One region of the Enterobacter sp. CP102 genome, then DNA from elsewhere that is predicted to be linked to it. Evidence: predicted binding sites of a transcription regulator. Region 1 holds the regulator's gene; the other holds the start of a gene.
What was found. Region 1 encodes PhoB, which activates phosphate uptake and scavenging genes when phosphate is short. Its sites were predicted from a motif close to CTGTCATAAAACTGNCNNAT; they were not measured.

Region 1 (4,428 bases):
AATAGTTTTTCGATTTACCACGCAAATACAGTCGGTATGACAGTATCTGGGGGGCAATTTAAACGCTTATAACGTTTAAAGGCAAGGTGGGATCGTAAAACCAGAACAATATGCCAGCATGAAAAAACAGGCCAGCACAATACGCTATTTATAAGAAAAACCCATGGCTAATCATGCGAACAAAAAAACATCAGACGTATAAAATTCATTCAGGTTTCACTTGACCGCAAAGCAAACGGGCCAGCAATGGCTGGCCCGTGGAAAGGAAAACTGACACGCCTGTTGTCAGGCGATTTTTTTGGCAATTAATCGTTCCGGGATAACGAAACTGAAACGGGTTCCCTTCCCCAGCGTACTTTGAATATCGAGACGACTTTCATGGTGATTGACCGCATGTTTCACAATCGCCAGCCCCAGACCACTTCCTCCGGTCTGTCGCGAGCGTGCTTTATCCACTCGATAGAAACGCTCGGTCAGGCGAGGCAGGTGTTCCGGTGAAATGCCCGGTCCGTTGTCCTCAACGCTAAACTCGGCACCTGTCGGGGTATATTGCCAGCGCACCACAATATGCGTCCCTTCCGGCGTATGATTCACCGCGTTATAGACCAGGTTAGAAATGGCGCTACGCAGCTCATCCTCACTGCCCAGCACTTTCAGGCCATTATCAACCTCAAAGGTCAGTTGATGTTTTTTATGGCTTAAGGTCTGCGCTTCACGCTCGACGACGCGCAGCATCATCGGCACGTCGATAGTGTCATTCAACGCAAGCGTCGGAGCGGCCTCTATTTTCGATAAGGTCAGAAGCTGTTTCACCAGCCCTTCCATCCGGTGCGTTTGCTCACGCATGGTATGCAGCGCTTTCTCGCGTGGCGCGCCTTCCAGCGTTTGCTCCTGCATCATCTCCAGATAGCCCTGGAGCACCGTTAACGGCGTGCGTAGCTCGTGGCTGACGTTGGCAAAGAAATTACGTCGCGCCCCTTCCAGCTGGTGCATCTGCGTAACGTCGCGCGCCACCATTAGCCACTGCTGGTCGCTGTAGGGCATCACGCGGATCTCAAGGTGACGACCATTGTTCAGTTTCAGATTATGCGGGCGGGTAAAGTCGCGTTTTTTCAGATACAGCGTGAATTCAGGGTAACGCAGAAGGTTAAGGATATTCTGGCCATTATCATCCGGCCAGCGCAGGCCAAGCAGCTGTTGTGCCAGGCCGTTACACCAGAAGATAGTCCCTTCTTCAGTGGTCAGAATGACCGCATCCGGCAGCGACTCCGCGCCACTGCGAAAACGTTTGATCAGGCTACCCAGCTCACGACGGCGCTTTTTATTACGCATCTGCATCTGGTGCAGGCCGTAAAGCAGCGGCTCCCAGCTTCCGCTTCCCGGCGGAGGCGTCATACTGCGGTCAACCCACAGCCACCAGGAAAGGCGCAGTAAGTTCCAGAAATGCCAGATCAGCAACCCGGTGACCGCTGCCAGTAAAAACCACGGCAAATGTCCCACAAATGCCCCCAGAATGAGGGCCGGGATACAACAAAGAATGAGTTCAAAAACGAGCCTTTTCCATGACAGACGTTCCAGCACGCGTCACACTCCTGTCATTGTTCAGAAACGGGTCGAAAAACGATAACCCGTGCCGCGGACCGTCTGCACCATACGATCGTGGCCGCTCAGCTCCAGCGCTTTACGCAAGCGGCGAATATGGACATCAACCGTCCGGTCTTCGACATAGACGTTAGTCCCCCAGACGTTATTCAGCAACTGCTCGCGGCTGTAGACGCGCTCTGGGTGGGTCATAAAGAAGTGCAACAGCTTGAATTCGGTTGGCCCCATATCGAGTGGGTTTTCGCCGGTCATGACGCGGTGTGACGTTGGATCAAGACTTAAGCCCTGCATCTCAATCACCTCTTCCACCGCCATCGGCGAAATACGGCGCATCACCGCTTTAATACGGGCAACCAGTTCTTTAGGTGAGAACGGTTTAGTGATGTAATCGTCAGCGCCCGTTTCCAGACCGCGCACGCGATCTTCTTCTTCACCGCGCGCCGTGAGCATGACAACCGGAATATCGCGGGTCATCGCTTCACGTTTAATGTGTTTGATGAACTGCAATCCCGAGCCGCCAGGCAGCATCCAGTCAAGCAAAATCAAATCAGGCCAGGGTTCGTTAAGTTGATTCACCGCGCTGTCATAATCTTCAGCTTCTACCGGCTGAAAGCCATTTTGTTCGAGCACGAAGCACACCATTTCACGGATCGGAGCTTCATCTTCTACGACCAGAATACGTCTCGCCATACTTTGCCCTGTCTTATCTTATTTAAGTTACAAGTTTGTAATGCGGCGTCATTATGCGTCAGATTTATGACAGATTTATGAAAAACATTCCCACTATAAATGGCAAACTGTTGTTTTATTACAGCGGTTATTTTCCGTTCTCTGAAAGTTTATAATCCTATCCTCATTTTTTTGCCACGGAACCGTTATGCGCATACTTCACACCTCGGACTGGCATCTGGGTCAAAATTTTTACAGCAAAAGCCGCGCCGCTGAACATGAAGCCTTCCTGAACTGGCTGCTGGAAACTGCCCAGGCGCATCAGGTTGATGCCATCATCGTTGCCGGTGATATTTTTGATACCGGGCAACCGCCAAGCTATGCGCGTGAACTGTATAACCGTTTTGTCGTTAACTTACAGCAAACCGGCTGTCATCTGGTGATTGTTGCGGGTAACCACGACTCCGTGGCAACGCTGAATGAATCCCGCGACATCCTCGCGTTCCTCAATACGACGGTCGTTGCCAGCGCCGGGCACGCCCCGCAGATCCTGAAAAAGCGCGACGGGACGCCGGGCGCGGTGCTGTGTCCGGTGCCTTTTTTACGTCCGCGAGATATCGTTCAGAGCCAGTCCGGGCTTTCCGGCGGTGAGAAGCAGCAGCACCTGTTGCAGAGCATCACCGACTACTACCACCAACAGTATGAAGAAGCTTGCGCCCTTCGCGGTGAACAGGCGATTCCCGTGATTGCTACCGGGCATCTGACCACCGTTGGAGCCAGTAAAAGTGACGCGGTACGTGACATTTATATCGGCACGCTTGATGCTTTCCCGGCGCAAAACTTCCCGCCTGCGGATTACATCGCGCTGGGGCATATTCACCGCGCGCAGATGATTGGCGGCAGCGAACATATTCGCTATTGCGGCTCCCCCATTTCCCTGAGTTTTGACGAAACAGGCAAAGCCAAATCCGTACATCTGGTGACGTTTACCGCTGGCAAACTCAGCGCCGTCGATATGCTGGACGTCCCGGTCACCCAGCCGCTTGCGGTACTCAAAGGTGACCTGGCGGCCATCACCGTCCAGCTTGAACAGTGGCGCGGCGCGGCGCAAGAACCGCTGGTCTGGCTGGATATCGAAATCACCACCGATGAATATCTGCATGATATGCAGCGTAAAATTCAGGCCTTAACGGAAGATTTGCCCGTCGAGGTGCTGCTGGTGCGCCGTAGCCGCGAACAGCGCGAGAAAATCCTGTTGAGCGCTCAGCGCGAAACGCTCAGCGAGCTGAAGGTCGAGGAGGTATTTGAACGCCGACTGGCCCAGGAAGAGATGGATGATGCAAAACGCGCCCGGCTGAACGAGCTGTTCACCCATACGCTGCACGCACTGAATGACGAGGAAGAGAACGCATGAAAATCCTGAGCCTGCGTCTGAAAAACCTCAACTCACTCAAGGGTGAGTGGAAAATCGACTTTACCGCTGAGCCTTTTGCCAGCAACGGTTTATTTGCCATTACCGGCGCTACCGGAGCGGGTAAAACCACGCTGCTGGATGCCATTTGCCTTGCGCTGTACCACGAAACGCCGCGCCTGCAAAAAGTCTCTCAGGCGCAAAATGACCTGATGACGCGCGATACGGCCGAGTGTCTGGCGGAAGTAGAGTTTGAAGTAAAAGGCACGGCTTACCGGGCTTTCTGGAGCCAGAACCGGGCGCGTAACCAGCCAGATGGCAACTTACAGGCCCCGCGCGTGGAGCTGGCGCGCTGTGAAGACGGTAAAATCCTTGCCGATAAAGTGACGGACAAACTTGAACAAACCGCTGCCCTGACGGGTCTGGATTACGATCGTTTTACCCGCTCGATGCTGCTTTCTCAGGGGCAATTTGCTGCCTTTCTTAATGCGAAACCCGGCGATCGCGCCGAGCTGCTGGAAGAACTCACCGGCACCGAGATCTACGGCCAGATTTCAGCGCGGGTATATGAACAACACAAAGCGGCCCGCAGCGCCCTGGAGATGTGCGAGGCCCAGGCTGCTGGCGTGGTGCTGTTGAGTGAAGAGCAGCAACAGCAGTTGCAGCAAAGTTTGCAGGTACTTACTGACGAAGAGCAAACCCTGCTGGCGCAACAGCAGATTCAACAGCAAACCTTTCAGTGGCTT
Region 2 (4,428 bases), 1.7 Mb from region 1:
TTAAACCCATGCAGGTAAAGGAGCGTAGACATCAATAGCCTTCTGAAGCGGTATCTGGACGGAATTTTAACCCTGACAGACGGCACACTTCAGTGGTCAGCACGCCATCAGCGTGGAGTTCCAGCCAGCGCCAGCCCGGGGCTATGGTATCCAGGGTAAAGTTGGCGCAATGCGGTTTAAACTGCACGCAGGTAGACGGGGTTGCCAGCATCCGGCGGCCGTTCCAGTCGAGATCCTGTTCCTGATGAATGTGTCCGCAAAGCAGATTTCTCACCCGTGGGAATTTGACCAGAACGCGGTCCAGCGCCGCAGAGTTGCGTAAGCTGTGCTGATCAAGCCAGCTACAGCCCGCCGGTAACGGATGATGATGGAGCAACAGTAACGTATGGCGTTCTGGCTCGGCGGCGAGTTTTGTCTCCAGCCAGTCGAGCTGAAACTCGCTTAGCTCGCCGTGCGGCACGCCAAATACCTGGCTGTCGAGCAGCAGGATTTGCCACTGATCACCCACGATAACGGTTTTGGCCGGAGAGATACCTGCCTCCTGAAGCGCGCTGTACATAGCGGGCTGGAAGTCATGGTTGCCCGGCAACCAGACGCAAGGCACGTTAAAGCTCGCGATACCCTCAGCAAAATGCTGATAGGCCGCGGAGGATTGATCCTGCGCCAGATCGCCTGTCGCGACAATTAAATCGCAAGGACGGTTTTCCGCGTGAATCGCGCCAAGTACTGCCTGATAACTCTCCCAGGTGTTCACTCCCAGCAGAGTCTCATGCTTTTCGGCAAACAGGTGAGTATCGGTAATTTGTAATATCCTGACTGGCGCCCCACCAGCAACAGTCAGGTTCAACAGGCTTTCCAAATGGTGTCCTTAGGTAGGTTTATGACGCTAACAAACCGGAATCGCCATTGCTCCATGTGCTAAACAATATCTTAGCCAGTCAGCTAAAAACTGGTTAATTTGATGCTTTTCGTCGCGTTGATGCAACTTTTTATTCGGATAATCATACCGCGCCTTGAAGCGAAAGATCTGCTGGCTTGAACACACTTCAGCGACCATCGCGTCGTGATACAGGCGCACTGTCATTGACGGCAGGCTCCAGTAGCTGATGCTGGGGGCCGTTTGCTCGATTTCCACAAGCGTAGTGTAGCGCGTTGATTCTGTAATCGTTAACCGATACTGCGCGTTGCTCACCTGATAGCTCACCGTTTCGCCGGGTGCGTCGTTTCGCGGCAACAGGCGGCGCAATTGTGCAAAATTGGTTTCGCACAAGCGCATCATTTCTGGGAAGTCAGGTGTATAACGCTTCATTTTTTCCACTCGTTTCGTAATGTCTGATAATGCAGTTGCAGCCATTGCAGGGCGATGACAGACGCTGCGTTGTCGATTGAACCCTCTTCTACCCACTGGTAAGCCTGCTCCCGACTCACCACATGAACCCGAATATCTTCGTTTTCATCTGCCAGACCGTGAATACCTTCAGCCGTCGTGGCGTCCACTTCGCCGACCATAATAGACAAGCGCTCGCTGGTGCCGCCAGGGCTTGCCAGGTAGCTGAGCACCGGTTTAGTGCGACCAACCACCAGCCCTGCTTCTTCCTGCGCTTCGCGGCGGGCGACATCTTCAACCGTCTCGCCCTCTTCTATCATCCCGGCGACCATCTCCAGCAACCACGGGCTTGGGCTAACGTCATATGCCGCAATTCGGATCTGCTCAATCAGTACAACTTCATCACGCACTGGGTCAAAGGGTAGCAAGACTGCCGCGTGACCGCGCTCAAAAATTTCACGCCTGATCTCGCCGCTCATCTGCCCGTTAAACAGGCGATGCCGGAAACGGTAAAGATCCATTGAAAAAAAACCGCTATATAGCGTTTCTCGTGCAATAATTTCTACATCGTTTTTGGCGAAAGTCACTGGCAACTTATCTGGTTTTTGCATGAGTCATACCCTTGTAGCAATAGTGTTGAAATCATTAATTTCAAGGCTGTTTATAAGGCTATATGATAGATTGATGCAAATTACAGCCGGATGGCACGTAACGCCAACCTTTTGGTGTGGAAGATTCTGTTAGAATCGACAATTATTTTTAATTAGATCAGCGCTAATACTGCTTCACAACAAGGAATGCAAATGAAGAAATTGCTCCCCATCCTTATCGGCCTGAGCCTGACGGGCTTCAGCGCAATGAGCCAGGCAGAAAACCTGTTACAGGTGTATCAGCAGGCACGTCTGGGTAACCCTGACCTGCGTAAGTCAGCGGCCGACCGTGATGCTGCGTTTGAAAAAATTAACGAAGCGCGTAGCCCGCTGCTGCCACAACTGGGCTTGGGTGCAGATTACACCTACAGCAACGGTTTCCGCGATTCTAACGGCGTTAACTCCAATGCGACCAGCGCATCACTGCAGTTAACGCAAACCCTGTTTGATATGTCCAAATGGCGTGCGCTGACCTTGCAGGAAAAAAGCGCGGGCATCCAGGACGTAACCTATCAGACCGATCAGCAGACGCTGATCCTGAATACCGCAACCGCGTACTTCAACGTGCTGAGCGCGATCGATTCGCTCTCCTACACCGAAGCGCAGAAACAGGCGATTTATCGTCAGTTAGACCAAACCACCCAGCGTTTCAATGTGGGCCTGGTTGCGATTACTGACGTGCAGAACGCCCGTTCACAATACGACAGCGTACTGGCAAACGAAGTGACCGCGCGTAACAACCTGGATAACGCACTGGAATCGCTGCGTCAGGTCACCGGTAACTACTACCCTGAACTGGCCTCGCTGAACGTGGACCATTTCAAAACGGACAAACCACAGACGGTAAATGCGCTGCTGAAAGAAGCAGAAAACCGCAACCTGACCTTGCTTCAGGCGCGTCTGAGCCAGGATCTGGCGCGTGAACAGATTCGTCAGGCACAGGATGGTCATCTGCCAACCCTGAGTCTGAGCGCGTCGACTGGCGTGTCTGACACTACCTACAGCGGTTCTAAAACTAACTCCACTCAGTATGACGACAGCAATATCGGCCAGAACAAAGTCGGCCTGAGCTTCTCTCTGCCGCTGTATCAGGGCGGGATGGTGAACTCGCAGGTGAAACAAGCGCAGTACAACTTTGTGGGTGCCAGCGAGCAGCTGGAAAGCGCACACCGCAACGTTGTTCAGACCGTGCGTTCCTCCTTCAACAACGTCAACGCCTCTATCAGCAGCATCAACGCCTATAAACAAGCCGTTGTTTCTGCACAAAGCTCCCTGGATGCGATGGAAGCAGGCTACTCGGTGGGGACTCGTACCATCGTTGACGTGTTAGACGCGACCACCACGCTGTATAACGCAAAGCAACAGCTCTCCAGCGCACGTTACACTTACCTGATTAACCAGCTGAACATCAAATCAGCACTGGGTACGTTGAATGAGCAGGATCTGCAAGGGTTGAACGCTGCACTCGGCAAACCGGTTTCTACATCACCAGATAGCGTTGCGCCAGAAAATCCACAGCAGGTTGCCGCGGTGGATAACTTCAACGCTGAAGGCAGCGCGCCTGCTGCACAGCCAGCGGCAGCACGTACCAACACCGGCAGCAATCCGTTCCGTAACTAAGCATTACCCGATGGCGCTTCGCTTATCGGGCCTACATAATCGTAGGCCGGGTAAGCGCAGCGCCACCCGGCGCAAAATCACATCCGAACGTAAGTCAACGTAAAGATCTCCCTGTTTCCGCCCCTCTTAGCTTCATTTTCGACCACTCATCCTCTATCCTGAGCCTTATTTACTTCGTTCTACCACTGGGTCCTGGAAGACAAAAATGAAACGGACAAAATCGATTAATCACGCATCGTTCCGCAAAAGCTGGAACGCGCGCCATCTCACTCCTGTCGCGCTGGCGATCACCGCCGTCTTTATGCTGGCGGGCTGTGAGAAAACCGACGAAACGGTATCGCTGTATCAGAACGCGGACGACTGTTCAGCCGCCACCGGCAAAGCCGCAGAATGTACCACTGCGTACAACACGGCACTGAAAGAAGCAGAGCGTACTGCACCGAAATATGCCTCACGCGCTGACTGCGTCGCTGAATTTGGCGAAGGCCAGTGCCAGCAGGCGCCAGCTCAGGCGGGCACGGCTCCTGAAAACCAGGCGCAGGCGCAATCCAGCGGCAGTTTCTGGATGCCGCTGATGGCCGGTTACATGATGGGTCGTCTGATGGGCGGCGGTGCTGGCTACCAGCAGCAGCCGCTGTTTAGCTCGAAAAACCCGGCAAGCCCGGCCTACGGTCAGTACACCGATGCCAGCGGTAAAGGTTACGGTGCTGCACAGCCTGGCCGTACAATGACCGTGCCGAAAACCGCGATGGCGCCAAAACCTGCGACCACCAGCACCATTACCCGCGGCGGTTTTGGTGAGTCTGTTGCAAAACAAACCTCCATGCAGCG

Region 2: a site for PhoB is predicted at 1,999-2,018, ahead of nudF (ADP-ribose diphosphatase). Genes of this name have one in related genera too.

Annotation. Positions count from the first base shown of each region.
Region 1 covers NZ_CP104014.1:1,003,562-1,007,989, reverse strand. Annotated here, with positions in the region: gene phoR (phosphate regulon sensor histidine kinase PhoR) at 286-1,581, opposite strand; gene phoB (phosphate response regulator transcription factor PhoB) at 1,603-2,292, opposite strand; gene sbcD (exonuclease subunit SbcD) at 2,480-3,685, shown strand; gene sbcC (exonuclease subunit SbcC) at 3,682-4,428, shown strand, end outside.
Region 2 covers NZ_CP104014.1:4,045,915-4,050,342, forward strand. Annotated here, with positions in the region: gene yqiA (esterase YqiA) at 1-32, opposite strand, end outside; gene cpdA (3',5'-cyclic-AMP phosphodiesterase) at 32-859, opposite strand; gene N1249_RS19065 (DUF1249 family protein) at 887-1,309, opposite strand; gene nudF (ADP-ribose diphosphatase) at 1,306-1,938, opposite strand; gene tolC (outer membrane channel protein TolC) at 2,131-3,597, shown strand; gene N1249_RS19080 (DUF1190 family protein) at 3,803-4,428, shown strand, end outside.